DNA from 3 places in the Brevibacillus choshinensis genome. Region 2 is predicted to be linked to each of the others. Evidence: a T-box and tRNA genes for the amino acid it is inferred to sense, from the RefSeq annotation. Region 2 holds a T-box; the other regions hold tRNA genes.

Region 1 (3,255 bases), 2.8 Mb from region 2:
AGCGAACATGAAGGCCAGTACCATCCCTTTATCCACTAAAGACAAACCATCACTACGGTGAATGCTATCCAGCAGCCTGGGGTGTTTTTTACGTGGATCAAGCGGAACGGCGTAGATCTCCGTTATCCCTTTTTCCTCCAATTCGGTTATAGCGATTTCCAGTAAAGTAGAGTATTCAAACGTGACGAATATTTGCATCACTCTACCATGCCCCCAACTGTTATTTGGGTGCCTGAAGGCTGGTATTTCCGCAATAGGTGATTTTTTAGTGCGTCTTCAAAAAGTTTATTATTCTCTACTGTATTCATGTAAGCATCGTAGATCGAAAAGAAATAAAACGAGGGTAAATACAAGAGCCATTGCTTTTCCAAAACAAGTGTGGAAAATCGTATGTTACCTAGGATCAGGTAGTGAATGGCGAGGATCAGATTAGATTTCCATACGAGAATAATGGAACATACAAAAATAAACCCTGCTAAAACAATACGATGGAGATACAATTGCCCAAGGCTGGGTATTCCCAGAGACCATACTACTGCTATCCAAGGCTTGCGTTTGTCAAGGTAGTTTACTTCTATTGCTCCAATGCGAAAAACGTCATAAAACCCATTCTCTCTTTGTGCGAGTAGATAAATCTTATTCATATCAACAGTGGATCGATAACTGTCCCATATCGCAAACAAATAAACAGGTATGTAAAGCATCGTGAATCTGGGTTCCAATATATCTTTTGCCGCTTGAAACTGACCGTTAAAGGAATACACCATTGCTTCATTCAGATGAATCAATTGATTAATGAACACTTCCCATATAATCAATGCGTAGCCTCGGAGATATTTGCTCAGTAGAAGGTGCCCAAAACCGGGGAAAGCCAAGGACCACGCAGCAATAATATAAGGATTTCTTTTATGAAGTTGTGTGGTTCCCAGCAAACTGACATATGCCTTGTTGCGCATATTTCGAACTGTTCCCTGACTTTCCATAATTGACCACCTTTGAAGCTATTTGGTTGTAATTTGCCCAAATGCTTGAGGAACCATTCAAACGAGACATGGTCTATCCCGTGTTGAATGACATTAACATTACTGAATAAACACAAAAAAACAGAGGCCAAATTGGCTCTCTGTTCTCCTCTATTCATATGGAGCGGGTGATGGGAATCGAACCCACGCGACCAGCTTGGAAGGCTGGGGTTCTACCATTGAACTACACCCGCATGTAATTGAGATGGTGCCGAGGACCGGACTTGAACCGGTACGGGAGAAACTCCCGACAGATTTTAAGTCTGTTGCGTCTGCCCATTCCGCCACCCCGGCAAAGCAAGAAAATGATGGGCAAATCATGGTCGGGAAGACAGGATTCGAACCTGCGACCCCTTGGTCCCAAGCCAAGTACTCTACCAAGCTGAGCTACTTCCCGACTGTATCCTTTTCACTCTAGATGAAAAGTGGCGTGCCCTGAGAGATTCGAACTCCCGACCTTTTGATTCGTAGTCAAACGCTCTATCCAGCTGAGCTAAGGGCACATATGGAGCGGACGAAGGGTCTCGAACCCTCGACCTTCGCCTTGGCAAGGCGACGCTCTACCAATTGAGCTACGTCCGCATGTAATTTTGCAGTTGTTTGGTGCGGTCGAGAGGACTTGAACCTCCACGGTGTTGCCACCACTAGAACCTGAATCTAGCGCGTCTGCCAATTCCGCCACGACCGCATGTAAAGTTTAAAAACTGGTGAGCCATGAAGGACTCGAACCTTCGACCCTCTGATTAAAAGTCAGATGCTCTACCAACTGAGCTAATGGCTCTCATTAAGAAAACTGGTGGGGAGAGACGGATTCGAACCGCCGAACCCAGAGGGAGCAGATTTACAGTCTGCCGCGTTTAGCCACTTCGCTATCTCCCCAGTGATGGTGCCGGCAATAGGACTTGAACCCACAACCCCCTGATTACAAGTCAGGTGCTCTACCAATTGAGCTATACCGGCGAACGTATTTATTTTACCAAATCATTCATAGATAATCAACATTTTTTCACTAATTGTAAACGTCTTTCATCTTCATGAATGTTGCCATTCTTGAAAAGAATGGCGGAGCTGACGGGACTCGAACCCGCGACCTCCGGTGTGACAGACCGGCGTGAACTCCAACTTCACCACAGCTCCATATTATTTTCCTTGAACTCGACGCTTATTCAAGGTCGTACAAGGAGAAAATTTGGTTGCACCCTACGGGTACTCCCATCTCACTTGAGCAAGATGTACATTCGACGTAGTTCAAGTGAATAATTTGGTTGCGGGAGCAGGATTTGAACCTGCGACCTTCGGGTTATGAGCCCGACGAGCTACCGAGCTGCTCCATCCCGCGACAGGGACCTATTCGGTCAGTAGTAATAGTGGTGGAGGCTGACGGGATCGAACCGCCGACCCTCTGCTTGTAAGGCAGATGCTCTCCCAGCTGAGCTAAGCCTCCACATTCTCTTAATGGGATATTTTATGGTGACCCGTAGGGGATTCGAACCCCTGTATGACAGCGTGAAAGGCTGCTGTGTTAAACCGCTTCACCAACGGGCCATAGCATGGTTGGGTAATAATCATGGTGCTCCCGACAGGAATCGAACCTGCGACCTCTTCCTTACCATGGAAACGCTCTACCGACTGAGCTACAGGAGCATGAATATGGCTCCTCGGGACGGACTCGAACCGCCGACCGATCGGTTAACAGCCGATTGCTCTACCAACTGAGCTACCGAGGAACATTGAAGGTCATTCCTTCAAAACTGAATACGCATGTTTGCTAAAGAATGTGTGGATAAGTCCTCGACCGATTAGTATTCGTCAGCTCCACGTGTTACCACGCTTCCACACCGAACCTATCAACCTCATCGTCTATGAGGGGTCTTACCAGCTTGCGCTGTGGGAAGTCTCATCTTGGAGGGGGCTTCACGCTTAGATGCTTTCAGCGCTTATCCCGTCCGCACATAGCTACCCAGCTGTGCCACTGGCGTGACAACTGGTGCACCAGCGGTGCGTCCATCCCGGTCCTCTCGTACTAAGGACAGCTCTCCTCAAACTTCCTACGCCCGCGACAGATAGGGACCGAACTGTCTCACGACGTTCTGAACCCAGCTCGCGTACCGCTTTAATGGGCGAACAGCCCAACCCTTGGGACCTACTTCAGCCCCAGGATGCGATGAGCCGACATCGAGGTGCCAAACCTCCCCGTCGATGTGGACTCTTGGGGAGATAAGCCTGTTATCCC
Region 2 (3,255 bases):
TGTGCCATCGCCAAGCAGGAGGGTGTTCCCGATCAACGCAAGATGCGGGTATGCCCCAGAGCGATAATGGACGCGAAGCCCGATCGCGCCCTTTTCATGGATACATTCGACCTGCTCGGCGCGCTTTTTGGAAAACTCGCTGGAATACGGCTTGCCTAGTTTAGGGTAGGTGAAATGAGTCGGTTCTCCGCCTGCTCCGCTGTAGACGGTCATCTCGTTGTCGTCCTTGCTCAGGTAAAGAGCGTGATGACCATGGTGAATCTGCCAGCTCTGTTCGGTTTCTCCCGACAGCAAGGCACCCAATCCGGCAAAGGCTGTTCCGATCTTTTTGACAAAGGACACAGAGGCGCCGTTCGCAAGCTTCGCCTCTACATGCACATCTCCCCCGTAAAAGCCGTATTCATGCAAAGTCCCCGTAAGCGGAAGGGAGAGGCGCTCCTTCCCCTGCAGTCGGAGGGTGTGGCGCTTGACATCGATGTCGAGAAAGGGGAGCGAAGGGAGCTCGAATGAAAATTCCGCTTCTTCCGCGAAGCTGTTCTCTACATCCAGATAAAAACGCGTCGTCTGACCGGGATAGGTGAAGCCGGGCACTTGCAGGGAAAGGGAAGCCGGAAACTTGGGGAGAATGCCCACTTGGAACAAAGCGGTTTTTCCGTTGATCCTCATGTGCGTGCTGACCCGGGGATGCGTGCGCCAGACGCTTTGCTCTTCGGCGATCGCGTCTACAAAGAAGGTTGCGGACAGCGTCGTTTCACCGGTAACCTCCAGCTCCTGCTGATAATCAAAGCGGATCGTTTCGTTCGATTCACCCTTCATGGAAAGGTGCAGAGGCTTGCCGGTTTTATTGATGATCCGATAGTGAATCTGGTACTGCTGCCCAAAGACGAGCTGCGGTTTTTCCGCCTCGGCAGCTAACAGATAATCCTCTGTCTCGATGAGGCGCATCCCCCGACCGAGCCGCTCGAATTCCACACGCAAGCGCTTTTCTCCTTTTTCCCAGGAGTAGGTGAAGTAATCAAAGCCGTTATCTTTTCGTCCGTCCGGCTCTACCACAATCTCTCTGGTAGAATCTTGATACCAGTCGATTTCCTCGAAATAGGGGGCGAGGGCTTCTGTCCGCAGCACCGTCGGAATCATGTTCATGAGATGTGTGGAATCGTCCCGGTCTTCCCAGAAAAAGCCGAACTTTTTATACAAGGGAACGGCCTTGGTGTTTCCTGCCCAGGTGTAGAGATCGAGTCGCGGCCACCCTAGCTTGACGGTCTCATCCAGCACGCGTGCAAGCAGCAGGCGCCCCACTTTCTTTCCGTGGTATTCAGGCCGCACATTGAGCAAGGGGATGTAAAGGGCTCCGGTGTCTTCTCGGTACTCAGCCAGACTGCAGTAGCCTACCACCCTGTCACCGGCGATCGCCAAGTAGACAGCCAGTGCATCCGAGCTTGCCTCTTCTTGACGAATTTGTTCTGCCGTCGTGATCGAGTTTCCTCCGCCCCAGCTGTCCCGGCTGGCGTTCCACATTTCCGCAACGGCTTGTGCCCATTCCGGACCATAGGAGACGATCGAGATTGATTCCATGTATGCTTGCACCTCGATTTCTTTGGAAATGATTGGATTCCGCTAGGTTGTACGAATGAGTGAAGGGTTCGGTTTCTCCCGTTGGGCAGGGAGATGGGAGCGGAAAATGAAAGGGAAAATCAAATGGAGGTTGACATTGAGGTCCTAATTCATTATTCTATCTCTAATCTAATATGCGATATACGTTGAAAGAGCCCAGTAGCAGCTAAGTCCCTGTTTTCAGAAAGCCGGGGGTGATGGAACCCGGTACACACTCAGCTGGCGAATTACACTCTGGAGTATCTCGGGTAATGCTGAGCGGAATGGCGAACGATAGCTCGCTTAAAGTGGCAGGAATGGCGCGCGAGAAGCGTATGTCCCATTCGTGCAATCTGGGTGGTACCACGGTTAATCAATCGTCCCTATGTCTAAAGTAGACTGGGGCGATTTTTTATTTTCCTGTCTGATCGAAAAACCACCCGTTCCAATCGCTTGGCTAGGCGAGGTTTTTTATCAACGAAGCGCATGAATTGAAGGAGTGTATAGCTGTGAACATTATCGACGAGCTTGAATGGCGCGACGCCATCAACCAGCAGACGGATGCAGATGGTCTGCGCGAACTGACCAACCAAAAATCGATCTCGGTATACTGCGGGGTAGACCCAACCGGCGACAGTATGCATATCGGTCACTTGATTCCTTTCATGGTGCTCAAACGCTTCCAGCTTGCCGGCCACCGTCCTGTCATTTTGATTGGGGGCGCTACCGGTACGATCGGGGATCCGAGCGGACGCCAGGCAGAGCGTTCCTTGCAAACGCTGGAGCAAGTCCAGGAGAATGTGGATGCCCTGACTGCTCAAATGAAAAAGCTGTTCGTGACAGAAGGCGACAATCAGATCCGCTTGGTCAACAATTACGACTGGACACATAAGATCAACGTAATCGAATTTTTGCGGGATTACGGTAAAAACTTCAGCATCAACTCCATGCTGGCCAAAGATGTCGTAGCGAGCCGGCTGGAAAGCGGCATCTCCTTTACCGAATTCTCCTACCAGATCCTGCAGTCGCTCGACTACCTGCATCTATACAAGCATGAAGACGTACAGCTGCAAGTCGGCGGTTCGGACCAATGGGGCAACATTACGAGCGGTCTGGATTTGATCCGCAAAAAAGAAGGACACGACTCAAAAGCATTCGGCCTCACGATTCCTCTGATGCTGAAATCGGATGGAACGAAATTCGGAAAAACTGCCGGAGGAGCGATCTGGCTGGATCCGAACAAAACGACGCCATTCGAATTCTACCAGTTCTGGGCGAACACGGACGACCGTGATGTCGTGAAATACTTGAAATACTTCACGTTCCTCTCCAAAGAGGAAATTGACGCGCTGGCAGAAAAGGTGCAGACTGAGCCGCACAAACGCGAGGCGCAAAAAACGCTGGCAGAGGAAATGACGAGATTCGTCCACGGCGAGGAGATGCTGGAGCAGGCAAAACGCATTACCGCTGCGCTGTTCACCGGTGACATCAAATCGTTGACTGCTGACGAGATCGAGCAAGGCTTTAAAGAAATGCCGACCTTTGAAGCCACGAAGGAAGCGAAAAATATCGTCGACTGGCTCGTGGATTTGGGCATTGAGCCATCCAAGCGCCAAGCTCGTGAGGATATCAACAATGGCGCGATCTCGATGAACGGCGAGC
Region 3 (3,255 bases), 1.2 Mb from region 2:
CTGGGGATAACAGGCTTATCTCCCCCAAGAGTCCACATCGACGGGGAGGTTTGGCACCTCGATGTCGGCTCATCGCATCCTGGGGCTGAAGTAGGTCCCAAGGGTTGGGCTGTTCGCCCATTAAAGCGGTACGCGAGCTGGGTTCAGAACGTCGTGAGACAGTTCGGTCCCTATCTGTCGCGGGCGTAGGAAGTTTGAGGAGAGCTGTCCTTAGTACGAGAGGACCGGGATGGACGCACCGCTGGTGCACCAGTTGTCACGCCAGTGGCACAGCTGGGTAGCTATGTGCGGACGGGATAAGCGCTGAAAGCATCTAAGCGTGAAGCCCCCTCCAAGATGAGACTTCCCACAGCGCAAGCTGGTAAGACCCCTCATAGACGATGAGGTTGATAGGTTCGGTGTGGAAGCGTGGTAACACGTGGAGCTGACGAATACTAATCGGTCGAGGACTTATCCACACACTCTTAGCAAACATGCATATTCAGTTTTGAAGGAATGACCTTCAATGTTCCTCGGTAGCTCAGTTGGTAGAGCAATCGGCTGTTAACCGATCGGTCGGCGGTTCGAGTCCGTCCCGAGGAGCCATATTCATGCTCCTGTAGCTCAGTCGGTAGAGCGTTTCCATGGTAAGGAAGAGGTCGCAGGTTCGATTCCTGTCGGGAGCACCATTGTACAAACGTTATGGCCCGTTGGTGAAGCGGTTTAACACAGCAGCCTTTCACGCTGTCATACAGGGGTTCGAATCCCCTACGGGTCACCATCATGGAGGCTTAGCTCAGCTGGGAGAGCATCTGCCTTACAAGCAGAGGGTCGGCGGTTCGATCCCGTCAGCCTCCACCATTTACTTCGTTCCTGGTTCCGGCTTCGGATCTCACCGTTCCGGTTCACCCTCGGAGTAAACTCTTAGGAGATATGCTCGGGTACATCAGATCTTGCTTGCCAGCGTAGGGCATTCGACGCAGTGGCGCAAGTAGGATGCGATCCCGTCAGCCTCCACCATTTAATCAAATATGGGGAGATAGCGAAGTGGCTAAACGCGGCAGACTGTAAATCTGCTCCCTCTGGGTTCGGCGGTTCGAATCCGTCTCTCCCCACCATGTTTTTTCTTTTTTTGCTTATTGGGGTATAGCCAAGCGGTAAGGCAACGGACTTTGACTCCGTCATTCCTAGGTTCAAATCCTAGTACCCCAGCCACTTGCACGAGCCATTAGCTCAGTTGGTAGAGCATCTGACTTTTAATCAGAGGGTCGAAGGTTCGAGTCCTTCATGGCTCACCAGTATTTACCTCCAGTTGGAGTATGACAATAGAATCATGTGCCCTTAGCTCAGCTGGATAGAGCGTTTGACTACGAATCAAAAGGTCGGGAGTTCGAATCTCTCAGGGCACGCATTTATCCTTCGAAAGTCCTGTATGCGCAGGTTTTTCTTGCCATCTGTACTCTTTCGGGATATGATTAATGAATCGGGAAGTAGCTCAGCTTGGTAGAGTACTTGGCTTGGGACCAAGGGGTCGCAGGTTCGAATCCTGTCTTCCCGACCATTTTTTGCGGGTGTAGTTCAATGGTAGAACTCCAGCCTTCCAAGCTGGTCGCGTGGGTTCGATTCCCATCACCCGCTCCATCGTAAAAAAGAAAACGAGTAGCCTACAGCTGCTCGTTTTTTGTTGTTCCATAATCATCCCGAGTAGGTTATTTATGCAAGATCCTGTCGAGTTGAGTCAATTCTCTTTTCGAGGCTACAATAGAACTGTTGAAGTTAGGTTGTAGCTGAGGGAAGGGGGCACGTTTATGAACAAAAACATTAGCATTGTCGGAGTACCCATGGATTTAGGTGCGGACCGGCGTGGAGTAGATATGGGACCGAGCGCTATTCGTTACGCAGGTGTGGTGGCCCGTTTGGAACAGATGGGTATGAACATCCAGGATCGCGGTGATATTCAGGTCGCACGTCCTCATCAATTTTCTGAAACCGAAAATCATAAATATCTGGATGAAGTGGTGGAGGCCAATGCCAAGCTGTCCGGAGTTGTAAGCGAAATCATGCAGGAAGGACGCTTCCCTTTAGTATTGGGCGGAGATCACAGCATCGCGCTCGGCACCATTGCCGGCGTAGCGAAGCACGTGAAAAACCTGGGTGTCATTTGGTTCGATGCTCACGGCGATTTGAACACAGGTGAGACCTCTCCATCTGGCAATATCCACGGAATGCCGCTGGCTGCCAGTCTCGGATTTGGACATGAGCGTCTGGTGAACATCGGTGGCTATGCACCGAAGCTCAAGCCGGAAAATGTGGTCATCATCGGTGCTCGCGATCTGGATGCAGGAGAGCGGGAACTCATCAAGCGCATCGGCATGAAAGTCTTCACCATGCATGAGATCGACAAGCTGGGAATGGCACGAGTCATGGAAGAAGCGATTGCCCATGTGTCCAAAAACACGGACGGCGTGCATCTGAGTCTCGACCTGGACGGTTTGGACCCGCATGATGCACCAGGAGTGGGTACACCAGTCATCGGGGGTATCTCGTACCGTGAAGGCCATGTATCCTTGGAAATGCTGGCGGATGCAGACATTCTGTGTTCTGCGGAGTTTGTGGAAGTGAATCCGATTCTGGATAGCGAAAACCGCACAGCACGCGTGGCAGTTGCTCTGATGAGCTCCGCTTTTGGAGATAAATTGCTGTAGTACCACCCATAACCATAACAAAAGAGAGGCTTTCGCAGCCTCTCTTTTTGTTGTTTCCGTGTCTTTACATTGTTGGAAGAAAACAGTACATTCTAAGGATGGAGATGCAGTTTATTTAGGAGATGGTCTAGCCGCACACTTAGCTCCAACAGCTCTGGAGTGATGGAGGCCTGTGCTTTGTACTGATCATTCAGTTCTTTTCTCAGCCTTTCGATCTGGAGGAGAACATCTTTATTTGTCATCTGGCCCACTCTCCTTTACAGCGTCAGGATAAAAGAGCTACCATCACTAATATATAGAGGGTAAAGGTACGCTTATTCCTGTATTTCCCAACAAATTACCCGCACAAACATGAAAAAGATACGAAACCATTTGCAGTATCATCCGTATATAGGATTACGGTATTGTGGGGAGGATCGCATGGATTTTGTAGAGAAACGGTTGACTCAACGAGCGAAGCGTGGAGATCGTGAAGCCTTTGCCGAGTTGATCGAGATTTATAAGGATAAGATATTCCAGCTAGCGTATCGTATGGTGGGAAACCGCCAGGATGCTGAAGATATCGCGCAGG

Evidence for each region. A T-box is a leader RNA that pairs with one kind of tRNA and senses whether it is charged. The one in region 2 lies ahead of tyrS (tyrosine--tRNA ligase), so its partner is inferred to be a tRNA-Tyr.
Region 1: it has a tRNA-Tyr gene. The T-box ahead of tyrS (tyrosine--tRNA ligase) is inferred to sense a tRNA for this amino acid. The anticodon was not compared.
Region 3: it has a tRNA-Tyr gene. The T-box ahead of tyrS (tyrosine--tRNA ligase) is inferred to sense a tRNA for this amino acid. The anticodon was not compared.

Annotation. Positions count from the first base shown of each region.
Region 1 covers NZ_CP069127.1:4,240,077-4,243,331, forward strand. Annotated here, with positions in the region: gene JNE38_RS21330 (hypothetical protein) at 1-198, opposite strand, end outside; gene JNE38_RS21335 (hypothetical protein) at 198-983, opposite strand; tRNA gene JNE38_RS21340 (tRNA-Gly) at 1,143-1,216, opposite strand; tRNA gene JNE38_RS21345 (tRNA-Leu) at 1,229-1,316, opposite strand; tRNA gene JNE38_RS21350 (tRNA-Pro) at 1,343-1,419, opposite strand; tRNA gene JNE38_RS21355 (tRNA-Arg) at 1,449-1,525, opposite strand; tRNA gene JNE38_RS21360 (tRNA-Gly) at 1,529-1,604, opposite strand; tRNA gene JNE38_RS21365 (tRNA-Leu) at 1,624-1,710, opposite strand; tRNA gene JNE38_RS21370 (tRNA-Lys) at 1,728-1,803, opposite strand; tRNA gene JNE38_RS21375 (tRNA-Tyr) at 1,817-1,901, opposite strand; tRNA gene JNE38_RS21380 (tRNA-Thr) at 1,907-1,982, opposite strand; tRNA gene JNE38_RS21385 (tRNA-Asp) at 2,083-2,159, opposite strand; tRNA gene JNE38_RS21390 (tRNA-Met) at 2,285-2,361, opposite strand; tRNA gene JNE38_RS21395 (tRNA-Val) at 2,391-2,466, opposite strand; tRNA gene JNE38_RS21400 (tRNA-Glu) at 2,491-2,567, opposite strand; tRNA gene JNE38_RS21405 (tRNA-Thr) at 2,591-2,666, opposite strand; tRNA gene JNE38_RS21410 (tRNA-Asn) at 2,674-2,749, opposite strand; rRNA gene JNE38_RS21415 (23S ribosomal RNA) at 2,802-3,255, opposite strand, start outside.
Region 2 covers NZ_CP069127.1:1,459,786-1,463,040, forward strand. Annotated here, with positions in the region: gene JNE38_RS07635 (GNAT family N-acetyltransferase) at 1-1,575, opposite strand, end outside; T-box leader at 1,752-1,981, shown strand; gene tyrS (tyrosine--tRNA ligase) at 2,103-3,255, shown strand, end outside.
Region 3 covers NZ_CP069127.1:282,503-285,757, forward strand. Annotated here, with positions in the region: rRNA gene JNE38_RS01655 (23S ribosomal RNA) at 1-458, shown strand, start outside; tRNA gene JNE38_RS01660 (tRNA-Asn) at 510-585, shown strand; tRNA gene JNE38_RS01665 (tRNA-Thr) at 593-668, shown strand; tRNA gene JNE38_RS01670 (tRNA-Glu) at 684-760, shown strand; tRNA gene JNE38_RS01675 (tRNA-Val) at 765-840, shown strand; tRNA gene JNE38_RS01680 (tRNA-Tyr) at 1,013-1,097, shown strand; tRNA gene JNE38_RS01685 (tRNA-Gln) at 1,120-1,194, shown strand; tRNA gene JNE38_RS01690 (tRNA-Lys) at 1,202-1,277, shown strand; tRNA gene JNE38_RS01695 (tRNA-Arg) at 1,315-1,388, shown strand; tRNA gene JNE38_RS01700 (tRNA-Pro) at 1,464-1,540, shown strand; tRNA gene JNE38_RS01705 (tRNA-Gly) at 1,547-1,620, shown strand; gene rocF (arginase) at 1,788-2,684, shown strand; gene JNE38_RS01715 (aspartyl-phosphate phosphatase Spo0E family protein) at 2,777-2,926, opposite strand; gene sigW (RNA polymerase sigma factor SigW) at 3,105-3,255, shown strand, end outside.